4 regions of the Lysinibacillus sp. Y5S-8 genome follow, and region 1 is predicted to be linked to each of the others. Evidence: riboswitches for the same ligand, from Rfam matches in the RefSeq annotation. Region 1 holds a riboswitch; each other region holds the start of a gene.

Region 1 (3,977 bases):
CATGTAAAAAAGCACAAAAGTGGTTAAATGATCATGAGGTTTCCTATGAAGAGGTACACATTGTAGAGCAATCGCCAACAAAGGATGAAATAACAGCCATTTGGCAAGCCAGTGGACTGCCTTTGAAGAAATTTTTTAATACATCGGGTATGAAATATCGTGAGCTTGGTTTAAAGGACAAGCTAGCGGAAATGACTGAAGATGAGCAGCTGGAGCTACTTGCTTCTGATGGGATGTTAATCAAACGTCCAATCGTAACGGATGGCCAAAAAGTAACGCTAGGGTTTAAAGAATCAGATTTTGAGCAAACTTGGAAATAGCCGTATTTAAACAGGATCGAACGACTCTTCTAACCGAGATAAAGTCACCGGCAGATGTCACAAATTTTTAACAGAGATGTATTTCAAGTAACTTGAAAAAATTGTGGACCGCAATTAAGCTGGCACGTAATTGAATCTTGTTTTTATAGGAGAAGTATGGCACACTGAAAGTGAATATATTACATATTTATGGAGGGGTTTTTTGCATGAGCACACCTAAAGACTTACGTTATTCTGAAGAACATGAATGGGTAAAAACAGAAGATGGAAAAGTACGTATTGGTATTACTCACTTCGCACAATCTGAATTAGGAGATATCGTTTTCGTTGAGCTTCCACAAGTTGGCGACGAAATCAAAACAGATGATCCATTCGGTAGCGTAGAATCAGTTAAAACTGTTTCTGAATTGTATGCACCAATCTCAGGTACTGTAGTTGAAGTAAATGCAGATTTAGAAGATAGCCCAGAATTCGTTAATGAATCACCATATGAAAAAGCATGGATGATCGTTGTGGAGCCTGCTGATGCATCAGAAGTTGAAAAACTAATGACAGCAGAGCAATACGAAGAAATGATCGCTGAATAAGACAAGCTATAATCGAAAAACGTCGGAAACTACCGGCGTTTTTTGTTATATAATGACTTATAAGTGGGTATGTCTAAATGGAGGTGGCGTAATGTTCGAGGGAAAATGCTTAATAGTAGAAGGACGCTCAGATAAGCTACAAATTGAGCCAATTTTAAATGAGAATGTTACAATACTATGTACGAATGGTACAATTGGTGTGCATCAATTAGAAGAGCTGCTCGATCCCTATGAGAGCTGTGAGCTATTTACTTTTTTTGATGCAGATACTTCAGGCGACAAGCTGCGTGCATTAATGGACAGACATTATCCAGAGGCAGAGCATTTACGTACAATGCCAACCTATAAGGAAGTAGAGACGACACCAAGAAAAGTGTTAGCGATGATATTACTGCGTGCACATTTTTCAATCCATAATGAATATATTTTGTAAGGTTGCGTGAGGAAATGGAAGAATGGTCAAAAGAGCAGTGGGAAACGGCTAAACAGTCTGGACAGAAAGCTGCGTTTTATTTATATACACCGATGTGTGGAACGTGTGCAGTGGCATCTAAAATGATGTCCATTATTGAACAATTATTGCCACAGCTACCAATAGGTAAAGCGAATATAAATTTTTTAGAGCATGTTGCTGTTGAGCATCAAATTGAAAGTGTTCCGTGTTTACTTGTTAGTGATGGCGGAAAAGTGACAGATAAGATTTATGCTTTTCAATCCGTACCATTTTTATACGAATTGTTAAAAAAATCAATTGACTGAACTTTACTAGCGTGGTAAAGTATCAAATATATTACTAAAACATTAAATATATCGAACTCTTATAAAGAGTGGCGGAGGGAAGTGCCCTATGAAGCCCGGCAACCATCACAAAGTGAAAAGGTGCCAAATCACTCAAAGATTTTTCTTTGAAAGATGAGAGAACGGTTTAACGTTATTATACGTGACCCCTTCTACTTGTCTGTGAGTGAAGGGGTTTTCTATATGAGAAAAGGAGTATTCGCTATGATCCAGCTTCAAAATATTACGAAGAAGTACAAAACAGCAAATGGCGAATTAACGGCAGTCAAAGACGTCAACCTTACCATCAATAAAGGTGAAATTTTTGGCATTATCGGCTATAGTGGCGCTGGTAAGAGTACCATGATTCGTTTATTAAACGGTTTAGAGAAACCGACAACAGGAACAGTAACGGTGAACAGTCAAGAGTTTTCATCGATTAAAGGGCAAAAGCTTAGAGCAGCTAGACAAAAGGTAAGTATGATTTTCCAACATTTCAATTTACTTTGGTCTAGAACAGTTGCCGAAAATATTGCATTTCCACTAGAAATAGCAGGTGTTTCAAAGGCTCAACGTGAAGCACGAGTGAAGGAATTAATTGCACTTGTTGGTCTAGAGGGACGTGACAGAGCATATCCATCCCAGCTTTCTGGTGGACAAAAGCAGCGTGTAGGGATTGCCCGTGCATTAGCGAATAATCCAGAGGTTTTACTATGTGATGAGGCGACTTCCGCACTCGATCCTGAAACGACGGATGCCATTCTTGATTTACTCGTTGATATCAATGAACGTTTAGGCTTAACAATCGTTTTGATTACCCATGAAATGCATGTCATCCGCAAAATTTGTCATCGTGTAGCGGTCATGGAGGCAGGCGAAATAGTGGAACGTGGTGAGGTATTGCAAGTTTTCCAAGCACCACAAGCGGCTATTACTAAAAAATTCGTATCTCAGATTACGGATACAAAGGAAACACAGGATACGGTGGCACAAATCAAAACAAATTATCCAACTGGACAACTTGTTAAACTGATTTTTGTTGGTGAAAAGACCGAACAGCCGGTTATCTCACATCTTGTGAAACAATTTGATGTAGAAGTAAGCATTGTTCATGGTAATATTTCGCAAACGAAAAACGGTGCATACGGTACACTGATTGTGCAAATTGATGGCTCGAAGACAAATGTGGCTGAAGCCCTTCGTTATTTAAATACAGTCGAAGTACAAACGGAGGTGATCGCAAATGGTAACTAATCTTTTTCCAAACGTAGACTGGGAAAATATGTGGCAAGCTATGTATGAAACATTGTACATGACAGCAATTTCTACAGTTGTCACATTTATTCTTGGGTTAGTCATTGGGATCGTTCTATTTTTAACAAGCCCTAATCAGCTATGGGCTAATAAAATGGTTAACTTTTTAACGGGTTCAATCGTTAATATTTTCCGCTCCATCCCATTTATCGTGTTAATTATTTTATTAATTCCATTTACGAAATTCTTACTTGGTACGATTCGGGGAGCAAATGCGGCATTACCTGCTCTAATTATCGGTGCAGCCCCGTTCTACGCTCGTATGGTATTAATTGCGTTACGTGAAATAGATAAAGGTGTCATTGAAGCAGCCCGTTCAATGGGGGCAAAAACATCCACAATCATTTGGAAAGTACTGATCCCTGAATCTTTACCAGCACTAATTTCAGGAATTACTGTAACGGCTGTTGCCCTCGTTGGTTATACTGCAATGGCAGGGATTATCGGTGCAGGTGGTCTTGGTAACTTAGCTTTCCTAGACGGCTTCCAACGAAATCGCCAAGATGTGACATTAATGGCAACTATTTTGATCTTAGTAGTTGTATTTATCATTCAATGGATTGGTGATCTAATAACGGTGAAGATCGATAAACGTTAGTAAGACTAAAAGAGGTTAATCCGGTTCTAACCGCTAACATATTTGAAACAAATAAAAGGGAGTGTCATAAATGAAAAAGTTATTAGCAGGATTATTTTTATCTATACTTGTACTAGCATTAGCAGCTTGTGGTACAGATAAAAAAGAAGATGCCAATTCAGCATCTGATCAAACAGATAGTAAAGACAACGTAACATTAAAAGTAGGTGCTTCTAATACACCACACGCAGTCATCCTAGATAAAGCAAAACCAATTTTAGCTAAAGAAGGCATTGATCTTGAAATTGAAACTTATACGGATTATGTTCTTCCAAACCAAGATCTAGATTCAAAAACACTTGATGCAAACTTTTTCCAACATATTCCATATTTAGAGCTACA
Region 2 (3,977 bases), 130 kb from region 1:
GATTTTTTCATTTCACCAGCATATTCAGTACCACCGATTAAGATCATTTTCTTTTCAAGTGATACAATGATGAAAGTTTCAGAAGCAGTACCATCAACTGCAGGGTCTGCTTTAAAGTTAGGAGCAGAGATGACAGTGAAGTCTGCAACATGAGAAGCTAATTCTTCTTCAGTTGGACGGATAAATAATTGATGAGCAAAAAGGTTGTGCCAAGCGTATTCATTAATTACTTGGATGCTTAGTTGTGAATCTTTGTCAGCACCTGCGAAGCCTTTAAATACGAATAACTCGTCACGTTCTTTTAAATATTTTATTACTTTTACATATAAGTTATCGAACACTTCAGAAGAAATCGGTTGGTTGACTTTACCCCAGTCAATTTGATCTTTTGTGCTTTCTTCTTCTACCGTATATTTATCTTTAGGTGAACGACCAGTGTATTTGCCAGTTTCTGCACGAACTGCGCCATCTACTGTTAACATTGCTTCACCACGAGATGTAGCTTTTTCTGCTAATTGTGGTACTGAAAGTTGAACATTAATGTTACCGCCGTTTAATAATTCCTTCAGTTCGTTTGCAATTTCTACTGAATTCATCGATTAAATACCATCCTTTTTTATAGTATTCCCTTGATTTAGAGGGATTTTTTCTTAATTTCAAAAATAGTATAACACAATTGCTTAAATAATCTATACTAATTAAGAAATTATTTTAGAGTTTTTATCACTTTTCAATAAACTGACAAAAAATAATGTTTTTCGAGTAGAATCCGATCAATCCTACTGTAATTAGGCGCAAAAATTGAGCCACACATATGTTACCACAAGTAGCTAGGTATGTTGTAGGGATTAATTTGCTTCTATTTACATCATCATCCAAGTATGAAAAGTTTTTGTGTAATCAGTTCCTTCCTTTCTATACAGTAATACATAAGAAAATATTTGACAACGTTCAACCTTTTCAGTAACATGAAATTGAACGGATACTCTTATCCCGAGCTGGTGGAGGGTCAGGCCCTGTGAAACCCGGCAACCTGCATGTTTTATTTCACAACATGCGTTGGTGCCAACCTGATGCAAGGGAACATCCCTTGAACGATAAGAGTGAAAGGTTACGAAGTCATTATTCCTTTCCTCATGTGCAGTAACGTGAGTAAAGGATTTTTTTATTGTTAAAAAAGAATGTAAAGGTAAGTATATGTAGTTCTTTCCTTATTATAATGACAGATCTTTCGAAATCCTCGTGTTAAAAGCAGCAGTAACGGCTTGAGAGTTCAATCCTTAGGAGCGGACTTGACATGGGTAATGAGTACCGTATTCATACACAACTACTTTTTGTAAGAGTAATAGGAGGAAAACCAAATGACAAACCGTCGACTGTTTACATCAGAGAGTGTAACAGAAGGACATCCAGATAAGATTTGTGACCAAATCTCGGATGCCATTTTAGATGCTATTTTAGCAGAAGATCCAAATGCACGTGTAGCGTGTGAAACAACTGTCACAACAGGATTAGTATTAGTAGCAGGAGAAATAACTACTTCTACTTACGTTGATATTAAAGGTATCGTTCGTGATACTGTAGCAGAAATTGGCTATACACGTGGTAAATATGGCTTTGATGCTGAAAACCTAGCGGTGCTTGTAGCTATTGGCGAACAATCACCTGATATTGCACAAGGTGTTGACCAAGCTTTAGAGGCTCGTGAAGGCTCTATGACAGATGCTGATATTGAAGCAATTGGTGCTGGTGACCAAGGTCTAATGTTTGGTTATGCATGTAATGAAACACCTGAACTAATGCCATTGCCAATCAGCTTAGCACATAAATTAGCACGCCGATTAACAGAAGTTCGTAAATCAGGTGAATTAGCGTATTTACGTCCTGATGGAAAAACACAAGTAACGATTGAATATGATGACAATAATGTACCTGTGCGAGTGGATACAATTGTTATTTCAACACAACATGATGAAGAAGCAACACTTGAACAAATTCAAGCTGATTTGAAAGAATTTGTTATTGCACCCGTTGTGCCAAGTGAATTATTAGATGCAAACACGAAATACTTTATTAACCCGACTGGCCGTTTTGTTATCGGTGGACCTAAAGGGGACGCTGGCTTAACAGGACGTAAAATCATTGTTGATACATACGGTGGTTATGCACGTCACGGTGGTGGCGCATTCTCTGGTAAGGATGCAACAAAGGTAGACCGTTCAGCGGCTTATGCGGCACGTTATGTAGCAAAAAACATTGTAGCAGCTGGCTTGGCAGAGCGCGCTGAGGTACAACTTGCCTATGCGATTGGTGTGGCTCAACCAGTTTCCATTGCGGTTGACACATTTGGTACAGGTAAAGCAAAAGAAAGCGAAATCGTAGAGTGGGTACGTGAGCTATTTGATTTACGCCCAGCAGGTATTATTAAAATGCTAGATTTACGTCGTCCGATTTATAAACAAACGGCAGCTTATGGTCATTTTGGTCGTACAGATTTAAATGTCCCATGGGAACAAATCGATAAAGCAGATGCTCTACGAGAAAAGGCACATCTATAAACTATTGAGCTAAAGTAATGAAGACATTAGAAAATTATTCTAATGTATTAAAAAGGAAAGGGGCAATATTGTCCCCTTTGTTTTTACAAAAAATCCCTCGCTACGATCCGTGAACATTTTAGTTACACGGAAATGCGAGGTATTTTTTTCGTTAATATTGAATTTTTGTGTATGTTGTTTACTTCTGAAGGGATTTATAATATTGTCCTTTTTCTGCATATTCGCGCACGATACGTTCCATATCCTCTTTATCTTCTGCATTTAATTCACGGACTACTTTTGCTGGACGACCTAATGCTAAACTATTCGGAGGAATGACTTTACCAGGAGGTACTAGGCTTCCTGCCCCAATAAATGCACCCTCTCCTATCTCTGCCCCGTCTAATATAATGGAGCCCATACCAATTAAAGCATTTTTGCGAATTGTACAGCTATGTAAAGTGACTTGGTGTCCAACTGTTACCTCATCTTCAATAATTAGCGGAAATTTTGGACTTTGATGTAAGCAACAAAGATCTTGGATACTGACACGTTTTCCAATAATCGTTGGGGAAACATCACCACGAATGACCGTATTAAACCAAATGGTTGTTTCAGCACCAATTGTTACGTCGCCCGTAACAGTTGCGTAATCAGCAATGAAGACAGATGGATCGATCTTTGGCATTTTATCTTTAAATGGATAAATCATGAAAATCGCCTCAATTCTTTCTATAATGTAGTATTATCGTATCAAATACGCAACTTTATGGAAATATAAAATTAAAATGAGCTATTTATTTCGATATAATCAATGTGTAATTATTTTTTAGGAGGACTATGTGAATGTGGAAATGGGAAGCTGAAGGACAAGCAAAGGCTGTGATTGCTATAGTTCATGGTGCATATGAAAATCACCGATGGTATGCATGGCTGATAGAGAAATTAAGATTGGAAGGCTTCCACATAGTCATGGGAGATTTACCTAATCATGGCGTGAATGCAAGGTTTGCTCGTGTCCATGATGAGGACTTCAAATTGTACAATAAATATACAAGAAATCTGATTGAGAATGCTTTTTCATATAATTTACCAACTTTTGTAATAGGACATGGGCTTGGAGCAACGTTAGTTCTTCACACAATGCAAAAGAAGCAATATGAATGTGCAGGGATTATTTTGACATCACCTTGGCTGCAATTAAAGCTTTTACCAGGTAAATTATCAAATGCTTTAACGAGTCTAAGTGCATTGACTGCAAATGTTAAAATGACTCACAATATTTCATATGAGAACCTTACACGCAATGTTGAAGGTAAGGACGAAATGAAAGATGAGGTACCATTCATGTCAGTCGTTTCAGTGAAATGGTATCGAGAGCTTCAGCAGATGATGAAAAATTTAGTGATGCTTCCAAAAGGTGAATTTCCGAATATGCCT
Region 3 (3,977 bases), 1.9 Mb from region 1:
TATGTTCACCTACCATCTGTGTACTAAAACAGTTTTTATACTAAAATTTACTATATATCTTGTATTGTGATTAGTAAAACGAATGTTTATAATGAATAGGATTAAAAAAATTCATGTATATAGAGGGATGACGAATGAGCTTAGTTAAATATGAGATTTTAACAAAGGTGGCAGAGGTAGCAAGCTTTACAAAAGCAGCGGATGCACTAGGACTAACACAGTCTGCTGTGAGCCATGCCGTGTCTAGTTTAGAAAAAGAATTTGGCTTTGCTCTCATTCATCGAAGTCGTGCAGGTGTAACACTGACGAGTGAGGGGCAGACCATGCTAAGGGCGATGCGTCAGGTCCTGGATGCCCAGGAATTATTGCAGCAGGAAGCGGCCCATATACTGGGTGTAACACGCGGGAAAGTTCGAATTGGCGTTATTTCAAGTATTTCCTCGAATTGGATGCCAGAAATTGTTCGTATTATGGATCATCAATTTCCAGGGATACAAGTAGAGTTACGAGAGGGAGATTATTACGAAATTGAACAATGGCTGCTAAGTGGGGAAGTCGAGGTAGGATTCTTGAATGGTCAAAAATCAGAGCAATATCAATTTATGGAATTACAACAAGACCCTTTATTATGTATTGTTTCAGATAAAAGCCCTTTATTTCATAAGACAGAAATTGATATTGTTGACCTAGAAGATATGCCTTTTATCATGACTTCCTATAAAGGGACAAATGATGTAAAGGTACTGTTGGAGCAATATCATGTAAAGCCCCATATTCGCTTTGAGCTTTCTGAGGAGGTAGGGATTCTTTCAATGATTTCCCATCATTTAGGCATTAGTATTTTGCCTCAATTGGTCATTCAACATTTACCAGCAACGTTAAAAGCAATCCCGCTAAAGCAAGGAGGCTACCGTACCATTGGAATTGCGATGAAGCACCACGCTTCCCCTGTTACTAAGAAATTTGCGGAAATATTAAGTGCTTGGTTAAAAGAGCAAAATAGTACGCTATGATTGTGGCTATTGAAGCACATCCTTACATTACGTTAAAATAGAATTTGTATATATTGTAGAAAATAGGTGAGTGTATGGGGACATTACAAGGCAAAACCGTACTCATTACAAGTGGGGGAACACTTGAAAAATGGGATCGTGTACGAGGGCACACGAATTTATCAAAAGGGACAATGGGCTGTTATTTAGCAGAGGCCGCATTGGCTAAGGGTGCGAATGTAATATATATGCATGGCTACTTTGCACAGCTTCCAGCAAACCACGACAAAATGACATTGGTAAAATTTGAAGGTATAGAGGATTTAGGAGAAAAGGTACGTCATGCGGTTCAGCTACAACAAGTCGATATTGTCATTATGGCTGCTGCTGGCTCCGATTGGGTTATTGACAAGGTTTATGATCAATCCGGTAATTTAATGGAGGAAGCGGGGAAAATGCCTTCTGACGAACCACCTATTATCCATTTTAAAAAGGCACCAAAAGTATTAGGGCAAATCAAGGGCTGGCAACCAAATGTAACGTTAGTGGGCTTTAAGCTAGAAGCTACAAATGATGAGGATTTTTTACTCGCTCGTGCAAGACTGCGTATGGAAGCAGCGCATGCTCAATTTATGGTTGCAAATAGCTCGCAGTCTTTATATGGCGGGGATGAGCCTCATTGGATCGTGCCTGCTGAGGGGCAACCAATTAAGATGATGGGCAAGCAACAGACAGCACAAACTTTAATGGAATGTTTGCATGGGGAATAACGTGATGAACTGTGGAGAAGGTCATACTTCTACACAGTTTTTTTCTTTGCCATTGTGGTTAGATAGACTGACATAGCATACAATACGATAGGATTATGAGTGAATTGTAGCAGAGAGGATGCTATTACAAAGTATTCAGCTAGGTTTTCTAATATTTTATATTGACATTCGGATAACAGAATTATAGAATTATTTTCAAGAAACGCAGTACTCTTATCAAGAGAGGTGGAGGGACTTGGCCCCATGAAGCCTCGGCAACCGAGAAGATAGGTGCCAAATCCAACAGATGGTGCCTGAGAGATAGGAGGGGCTATCAATCGGTTTGATGCGTTGGCCTCTTTTGTACAACTAGGAGAATAAAGAGGGGGTGTATCGTATGGCTCAATCGGCAAAGGTAGATGATAAAAAATTAGAGGCAATTGCTAAGGCAATTCAAAATCTTGAATTTGGTGAAGTGAATATTACGATTCAAGATGGTGTGATTGTGCAAATTAATAGGCTTGAAAAGCAGAGATTTCCACAGAAGAAATAATGATCATTTCAGTTGAACGATGTGAAAAGGCCACCAATAAGCATGGTTTCCATTGCTTACAAGTGGCTCTTTTTTTATGGAAATTAGCTATAAAAGCTTTTTGGAATTGGACCGATATGACGGCGATGATAGAGAAGGGGTTCTTTTTGAGAATTTGTAATGTCTAGCACTTGCCCAATAAAAATAGTATGATCGCCTGCATCTATTTGCTGAAATGATTTACATTGTAAAATAGCTGCTGTATCATGTAAAATCGGTAGCCCAAAAGTAGAAGTAGACCATTTAGCTTGAGCAAAGCGATCCGGGACTTTACTTGCAAATAATGTACATAAATGCTCTTGATTACTCGCTAAAATATTGACAGCGAATTTTTCTGCACCCATAAAGTAAGAATGGAGCTGAGATTTTTTATCAAGTGACCATAAAATAAGTAGTGGGTCAATGGAAACAGATGCAAAAGAATTGACTGTTAAGCCAATTGGATTCGTTTCATGACATGCGGTCACAACCGTTACACCTGTAGGATAGTTACCTAATGCCAATTTAAAAGCAGCTACTTGATCTGTCATTCAAATCACCTCTTTATAGTTAGTAATAAATTAGTTAACGGAGTTAGTAGGTAAATTGCACTTTTTTTCATACCATATAGTAACTCCTTTTCTTAAGTAAATTTTAAATCAATTAAACATCCAGGTAAAGCTAATGGGGGAAAGAAAGGGGAATTGCCATGACTTTATATTTTGATCATCTGGTACATCAAGTAGAATCACCAGAAAATATAAAGGTTTTCTTCAATAAACGAAATGTCCGTACAGTGAACGGTGGTCAACACACGATGTGGGGGACTTATAATACGCTAAGCTATTTTGGCTTAAGCTATATTGAACAAATCGCTATTTATGATCGTGATTTATTTGAGCAAGCGGCTTTGTACCCTTATTCCCTACATTATACGTTTAAACGTGATCGTGAGCGCCAAGGATTTTCACGAATTGCCTTGCGCACCAAAAATATTGAAGACGAGGGTCAACGATTGCGTGCAATGGGCTTTGACGTATATGGTCCCGATGCCTGTAGCCGAACAAGACCAGATGGCACGATACTAGAATGGAAGCTATTGCATTTTGGCATGCCCAATCTTTCATTGGATTTTCCATTCTTAATTGAATGGGCAGATGAAGATGAGGAACGTTTGACACAATTAAAAGCTAGTGGTGCAATCGATGAAAACCAAGCCATCACAATGGAATCTATTCAGTTTTTTGTCAAAGATGTGGAGGAGACGGTTCAGCTTTGGCAGAAGGTATTACAGCTACCCGATTCTGAGCAGCATGAGCAATTTGTGTCACTACAGCTACCAAATATGCGCTTGGATTTTTATGAGGAGGCGGCAGCATCTACCATGACGCTAGGGCATTTAAAAGAAGGCCCAATCGGTGTAACATTGAAAGATCCACACCGAACAAAGGAAACATTAGTTTGTCCAGGTGCTTTTTATTGGATTAATAGATAAATTAAAAATCCACTTCAATTGTTGAAGTGGATTTTTATGTGCAAACATGTCAAAAAGCGGATTGAGCACTATTCATCTACCTCATCCACTTTCAATTTTGGAGCTTATAATTTTACAACATTTGATGCCTGGGGTCCTCGATTGCCTTCCACAACATCAAATGACACCTT
Region 4 (3,977 bases), 390 kb from region 1:
ACCGCATGACCATGTGTTTTCTCTGGTATTTGGCGTGGTTTTTCATCTTTTAAAACCTCACGGATAGCTGTGATATGAGCTGGAGTCGTCCCACAACATCCACCTACAATATTAAGCCAGCCCTTTTCTGCAAAGCCTTTTAATTTTTGTGATAAAGATTCTGGTGATTCATGATAGCAACCTTCTTCATCCGGCAAGCCTGCATTCGGATAACAGCTAATATAGCCTGTGGAAAGCTCTGCCAATGAACGAATATGATCCGTCATAAACTCTGGTCCAGTCGCACAGTTTAAACCAACGGATAGTGGTTTAATATGTTCAATAGAAATATAAAAAGCATCAATCGTTTGCCCTGCGAGTGTTGTACCCATCGGTTCAATTGTTCCTGAAATCATGACGGGTAGTTCTTTGCCAGTTGCCGCGAAAGCACGTGCTACACCTAGAGTACCTGCTTTTACGTTTAACATATCCTGACTAGTTTCTAGTAAAAGGACGTCTGCTCCTGCCTCAATTAACGCCTTCGCCTGTACATAAAAATTTTCCTCTAGCTCATCAAATGTAATACCGCCAGTTACGGATAATGTTTTTGTTGTTGGACCCATTGCGCCAGCAACAAAACGTGGCCAATCTGATGTTGAAAAGTTATCCACTGCTTGACGAGCAATTTCGACGGCACGTTTATTAATTTCTTCCGCTTTTGCGCCAAGATCATATTCATTTAACACAAGAGGCGTCCCGCCAAAAGTATTCGTACAAATAATATCTGCGCCTGCCTCTAAATATTTATGGTGAATTTCCTTAATTACATCAGGTCTAGTAAGCACAAGATTTTCATTACAGCCATCAAGCTCCTCCCCGCCAAAATCCTCAGCGGATAAGTTTTCGTTTTGTAGCATTGTTCCCATTGCGCCATCAAGAATTAAAATACGTTTCTCTAGTTGCTTTTCAATCAAGTGCTTAGCCATGTATACTTACCCCTTTTTTCTGTTCATCCAATTGCTCAATATATTTCATCAACTCTAAAGTCACATCATAACGTAAAAATGGAGTGATAAGGTAAATGCCATTGAAATACTGCGCAGCCACCTCTACTAATTCCTTCGCAATGGCAATCCCCTCAAATGTTGCACGTTCTTTATCTTCACCACAGGCCTTCATTCTTGCTAAGGCATCTTCAGATAATTTTATGCCTGGCACCTCATGATGTAAGAATTCAGCACTTTTATAACTTGTAACGGGCATAATACCAATATAAATAGGCGCTTGTAAATGCTTGGTTGCCTCATAAATTTCCACAATTTTTTCCTTCGTATATACTGGCTGTGAAATAAAGTAGTCTGCTCCGTACTCAATTTTCTTCTCTAAGCGTGCCACAGCACGATCTAATACACGGACATTTGGATTAAATGCAGCAGCTACTGAAAAATTTGCTTTTTTACGAAGTGGTTTACCTGAGAAGGAAATACCTTGATTTAACTGCTTAATTAATTGGATCAGCTCCATTGATGAGACATCATAAACACTTGTGGCACCTGGGAAGTCCCCAACTTTTGTTGGATCGCCAGTAACAGCTAACACATCATGAATTCCTAATGCATTTAACCCCATTAAATGTGATTGCAGACCGATTAAATTACGGTCTCGGCATGTAATATGTGTTAGAGGACGTACACCATTAGTACTCTTCAACAATGCACCCATAGCAATATTGCTAATACGTGGAGAAGCCAGAGAATTGTCTGCCATCATGACGACATCTGCTCCTGCATCATACAATTGTTTTGCCCCTTCCAAAAAACCATCAATTTCCAGATGTCTAGGTGTATCTAGCTCTACAATGACAGAGCGTTCGCGCTTTACTTTTTCATGAAGAGGTTCATACTTCGTTGGCTCTGCTTCACGAACAATCTGAATCTTCTCGGGTTTGGCATACTTTTCATGAACTGGTGATAACTCTTCTAAATACTTCTTCGCTGCTGCTATATGCTTCGGTGTCGTACCACAACAGCCCCCAATTAAGCGTACCCCTTGATCACGTAATTCTACAGCCGCTCGACCAAAATATTCAGCTTCTGACTCATAAACGACACGTCCATCTTCTAAGTCAAGGAGTGAAGCATTCGGATAAGCTGACATAAATGCCTTATCAGGAAGTTCTACACCTTCAAACGCCTGAATGGTATGGTGTGGACCTAAACGACAATTGACACCCACAATATCCGCACCAAGTTTTTCTAGCTCATGCAGGGCGTTATTTAAAGACATACCGTTTTGTAAAACACCAGGTTCGTGCATGGAAACTTGCGCAATAATCGGTAATTTTGTCTTTGTCCGTAGCATCTTTAAGGTAGCTGTTAATTCTTCAAAATCATAATAGGTTTCGAGTAAAAGGCCGTCTGGATTTCCAGCAAGTAAAACACTCGCTTGCTCATCAATAGTTGCTAAGATTTCATCTAACGTTGCATCACTTTTACGAATACCACGAATACCACCAATTGTCCCTAAGACAAACTGACCTCCATCTGCCGCAGCTCGCTTTGCGATTGTAATCGCCGCTTCATTAAATTGTTGGACACGCGATTCTAATCCATAGCGAGCTAATTTAATGGCATTTGCACCATACGTATTCGTTTGGATGATATCAGCACCAGCTGCAATATATTCTCTATGAATCTTTTCAATTAACTCAGGTTTCTGTACATTCATTTCCTCATGACAATACTCCAAACCATAGCCATAAAGCACTGTGCCTATTGCGCCATCTGCCGTCAATACATGCGTTTTTAACCTTTCAAGCAATCTCATTAAACTAGCCTCTCTTCCTATATCTCTGTATAATAAAAAGCCTTCTTTTATAAAAAAAAGAAGGCTTTAATGACTCATCATTGTTTTTTCCTTCTCATCTTCGACTCAATGGTCTTCTGGATTTAGCACCTGACAAAAAAGTTGGTTGCTGAAGCTTCAATGGGCCAGTCCCTCTGCTTCTCTTGATAAGAATGTAGTATGAATTTTTTAAATAATTAAAAGAATCATATCGTTTACTGACGAATGAGTCAAGACTATTTCACATAACAAAGATATTTTTCACTTAAAAGCTTAGAAATTGGCTAGTTCCTTTGCAAGCTCCTCACCGATTTTTTTCCCATTTTGAATACAAGCACCAATCCCTACCCCAAAGTATGAACAACCTGCGATGGATAGATTAGGATAGTTTTCTTGTAATTCTTGAACTAAACCTTGTAATGCTTCACGGTGAGCTAGATCATATTTTGGCATTTGATCAATCCATTTTGTGACATTAATAACTGTTGGCTGTTCCTCTATTCCTAGGCTCTTGCGCACATCCTCTAAAGCAACCGCTGCTAATTCTTCGTCAGACATGGCACGGAGTTGCTCATATGCTGGATTGATGCTTTTATAAAAGAGTCGCACAAGTAATTTATGATCTCTTGATGTATGCCTCCATTTACGACTTGTCCAAGTTGCAGCATTACATGTAACGTCAGAATTATGTGAGACAATATAGCCCGTTCCATCTGCTGGCAATCTAGAGTCTGGTACATCAAAACCTAAATAGATCGTAATTGCTGAAGCTGTCGTAAATTGGTCAAAATAACGGTTTAATGATTCATCCTGTAGTAGGCCTTGAACAGCCTCATTCGGCAGTGCTAAAACGACATAATCTGTCTCGATGCTTTCACCATTAGCTAAGGCAATTGAATAGTGGTTTTCTTGCTTTTGAACATTGACAGTTGCGACACCCTTGATGATCTCTACATCAGTTAATGTTTGTTCGAGACGATCAATTAGAGAAGATAAACCGTTTTTGAACGATATAAACTTTTTATTGGCTGCTTTAGCAAATTGCTCACGATTCGCATCAAAGCCTTTTATGATACTTCCATACTCGTTCTTATAGTCAATCAAGTACGGTAAAGTAGAGGCAATCGAAAGCTGGTGTAAATCCCCTGAATAAA

Evidence for each region. Region 1 has a riboswitch for S-adenosylmethionine ahead of V6670_RS18180 (methionine ABC transporter ATP-binding protein). Riboswitches for the same ligand answer to the same signal wherever they lie in the genome.
Region 2: linked by a shared signal. The riboswitch ahead of metK (methionine adenosyltransferase) and the one ahead of V6670_RS18180 (methionine ABC transporter ATP-binding protein) in region 1 are both predicted to bind S-adenosylmethionine.
Region 3: linked by a shared signal. The riboswitch ahead of V6670_RS08500 (YezD family protein) and the one ahead of V6670_RS18180 (methionine ABC transporter ATP-binding protein) in region 1 are both predicted to bind S-adenosylmethionine.
Region 4: linked by a shared signal. The riboswitch ahead of V6670_RS20085 (bifunctional homocysteine S-methyltransferase/methylenetetrahydrofolate reductase) and the one ahead of V6670_RS18180 (methionine ABC transporter ATP-binding protein) in region 1 are both predicted to bind S-adenosylmethionine.

The regions. Positions count from the first base shown of each region.
Region 1 is NZ_CP145889.1:3,717,748-3,721,724, reverse strand. It holds gene V6670_RS18200 (arsenate reductase family protein) at 1-320, shown strand, start outside; gene gcvH (glycine cleavage system protein GcvH) at 527-907, shown strand; gene V6670_RS18190 (TOPRIM domain-containing protein) at 999-1,340, shown strand; gene V6670_RS18185 (thioredoxin family protein) at 1,355-1,666, shown strand; SAM riboswitch class I at 1,723-1,826, shown strand; gene V6670_RS18180 (methionine ABC transporter ATP-binding protein) at 1,910-2,938, shown strand; gene V6670_RS18175 (methionine ABC transporter permease) at 2,928-3,596, shown strand; gene V6670_RS18170 (MetQ/NlpA family ABC transporter substrate-binding protein) at 3,667-3,977, shown strand, end outside.
Region 2 is NZ_CP145889.1:3,586,094-3,590,070, reverse strand. It holds gene pckA (phosphoenolpyruvate carboxykinase (ATP)) at 1-596, opposite strand, end outside; SAM riboswitch class I at 986-1,104, shown strand; gene metK (methionine adenosyltransferase) at 1,362-2,558, shown strand; gene V6670_RS17340 (gamma carbonic anhydrase family protein) at 2,737-3,249, opposite strand; gene V6670_RS17335 (alpha/beta hydrolase) at 3,384-3,977, shown strand, end outside.
Region 3 is NZ_CP145889.1:1,802,866-1,806,842, forward strand. It holds gene V6670_RS08490 (LysR family transcriptional regulator) at 135-1,013, shown strand; gene V6670_RS08495 (phosphopantothenoylcysteine decarboxylase) at 1,088-1,762, shown strand; SAM riboswitch class I at 1,973-2,069, shown strand; gene V6670_RS08500 (YezD family protein) at 2,139-2,294, shown strand; gene V6670_RS08505 (flavin reductase family protein) at 2,378-2,863, opposite strand; gene V6670_RS08510 (VOC family protein) at 3,022-3,807, shown strand; gene V6670_RS08515 (cold-shock protein) at 3,912-3,977, opposite strand, start outside.
Region 4 is NZ_CP145889.1:4,105,830-4,109,806, forward strand. It holds gene metH (methionine synthase) at 1-965, opposite strand, end outside; gene V6670_RS20085 (bifunctional homocysteine S-methyltransferase/methylenetetrahydrofolate reductase) at 958-2,805, opposite strand; SAM riboswitch class I at 2,897-2,997, opposite strand; gene V6670_RS20090 (protoporphyrinogen oxidase) at 3,097-3,977, opposite strand, start outside.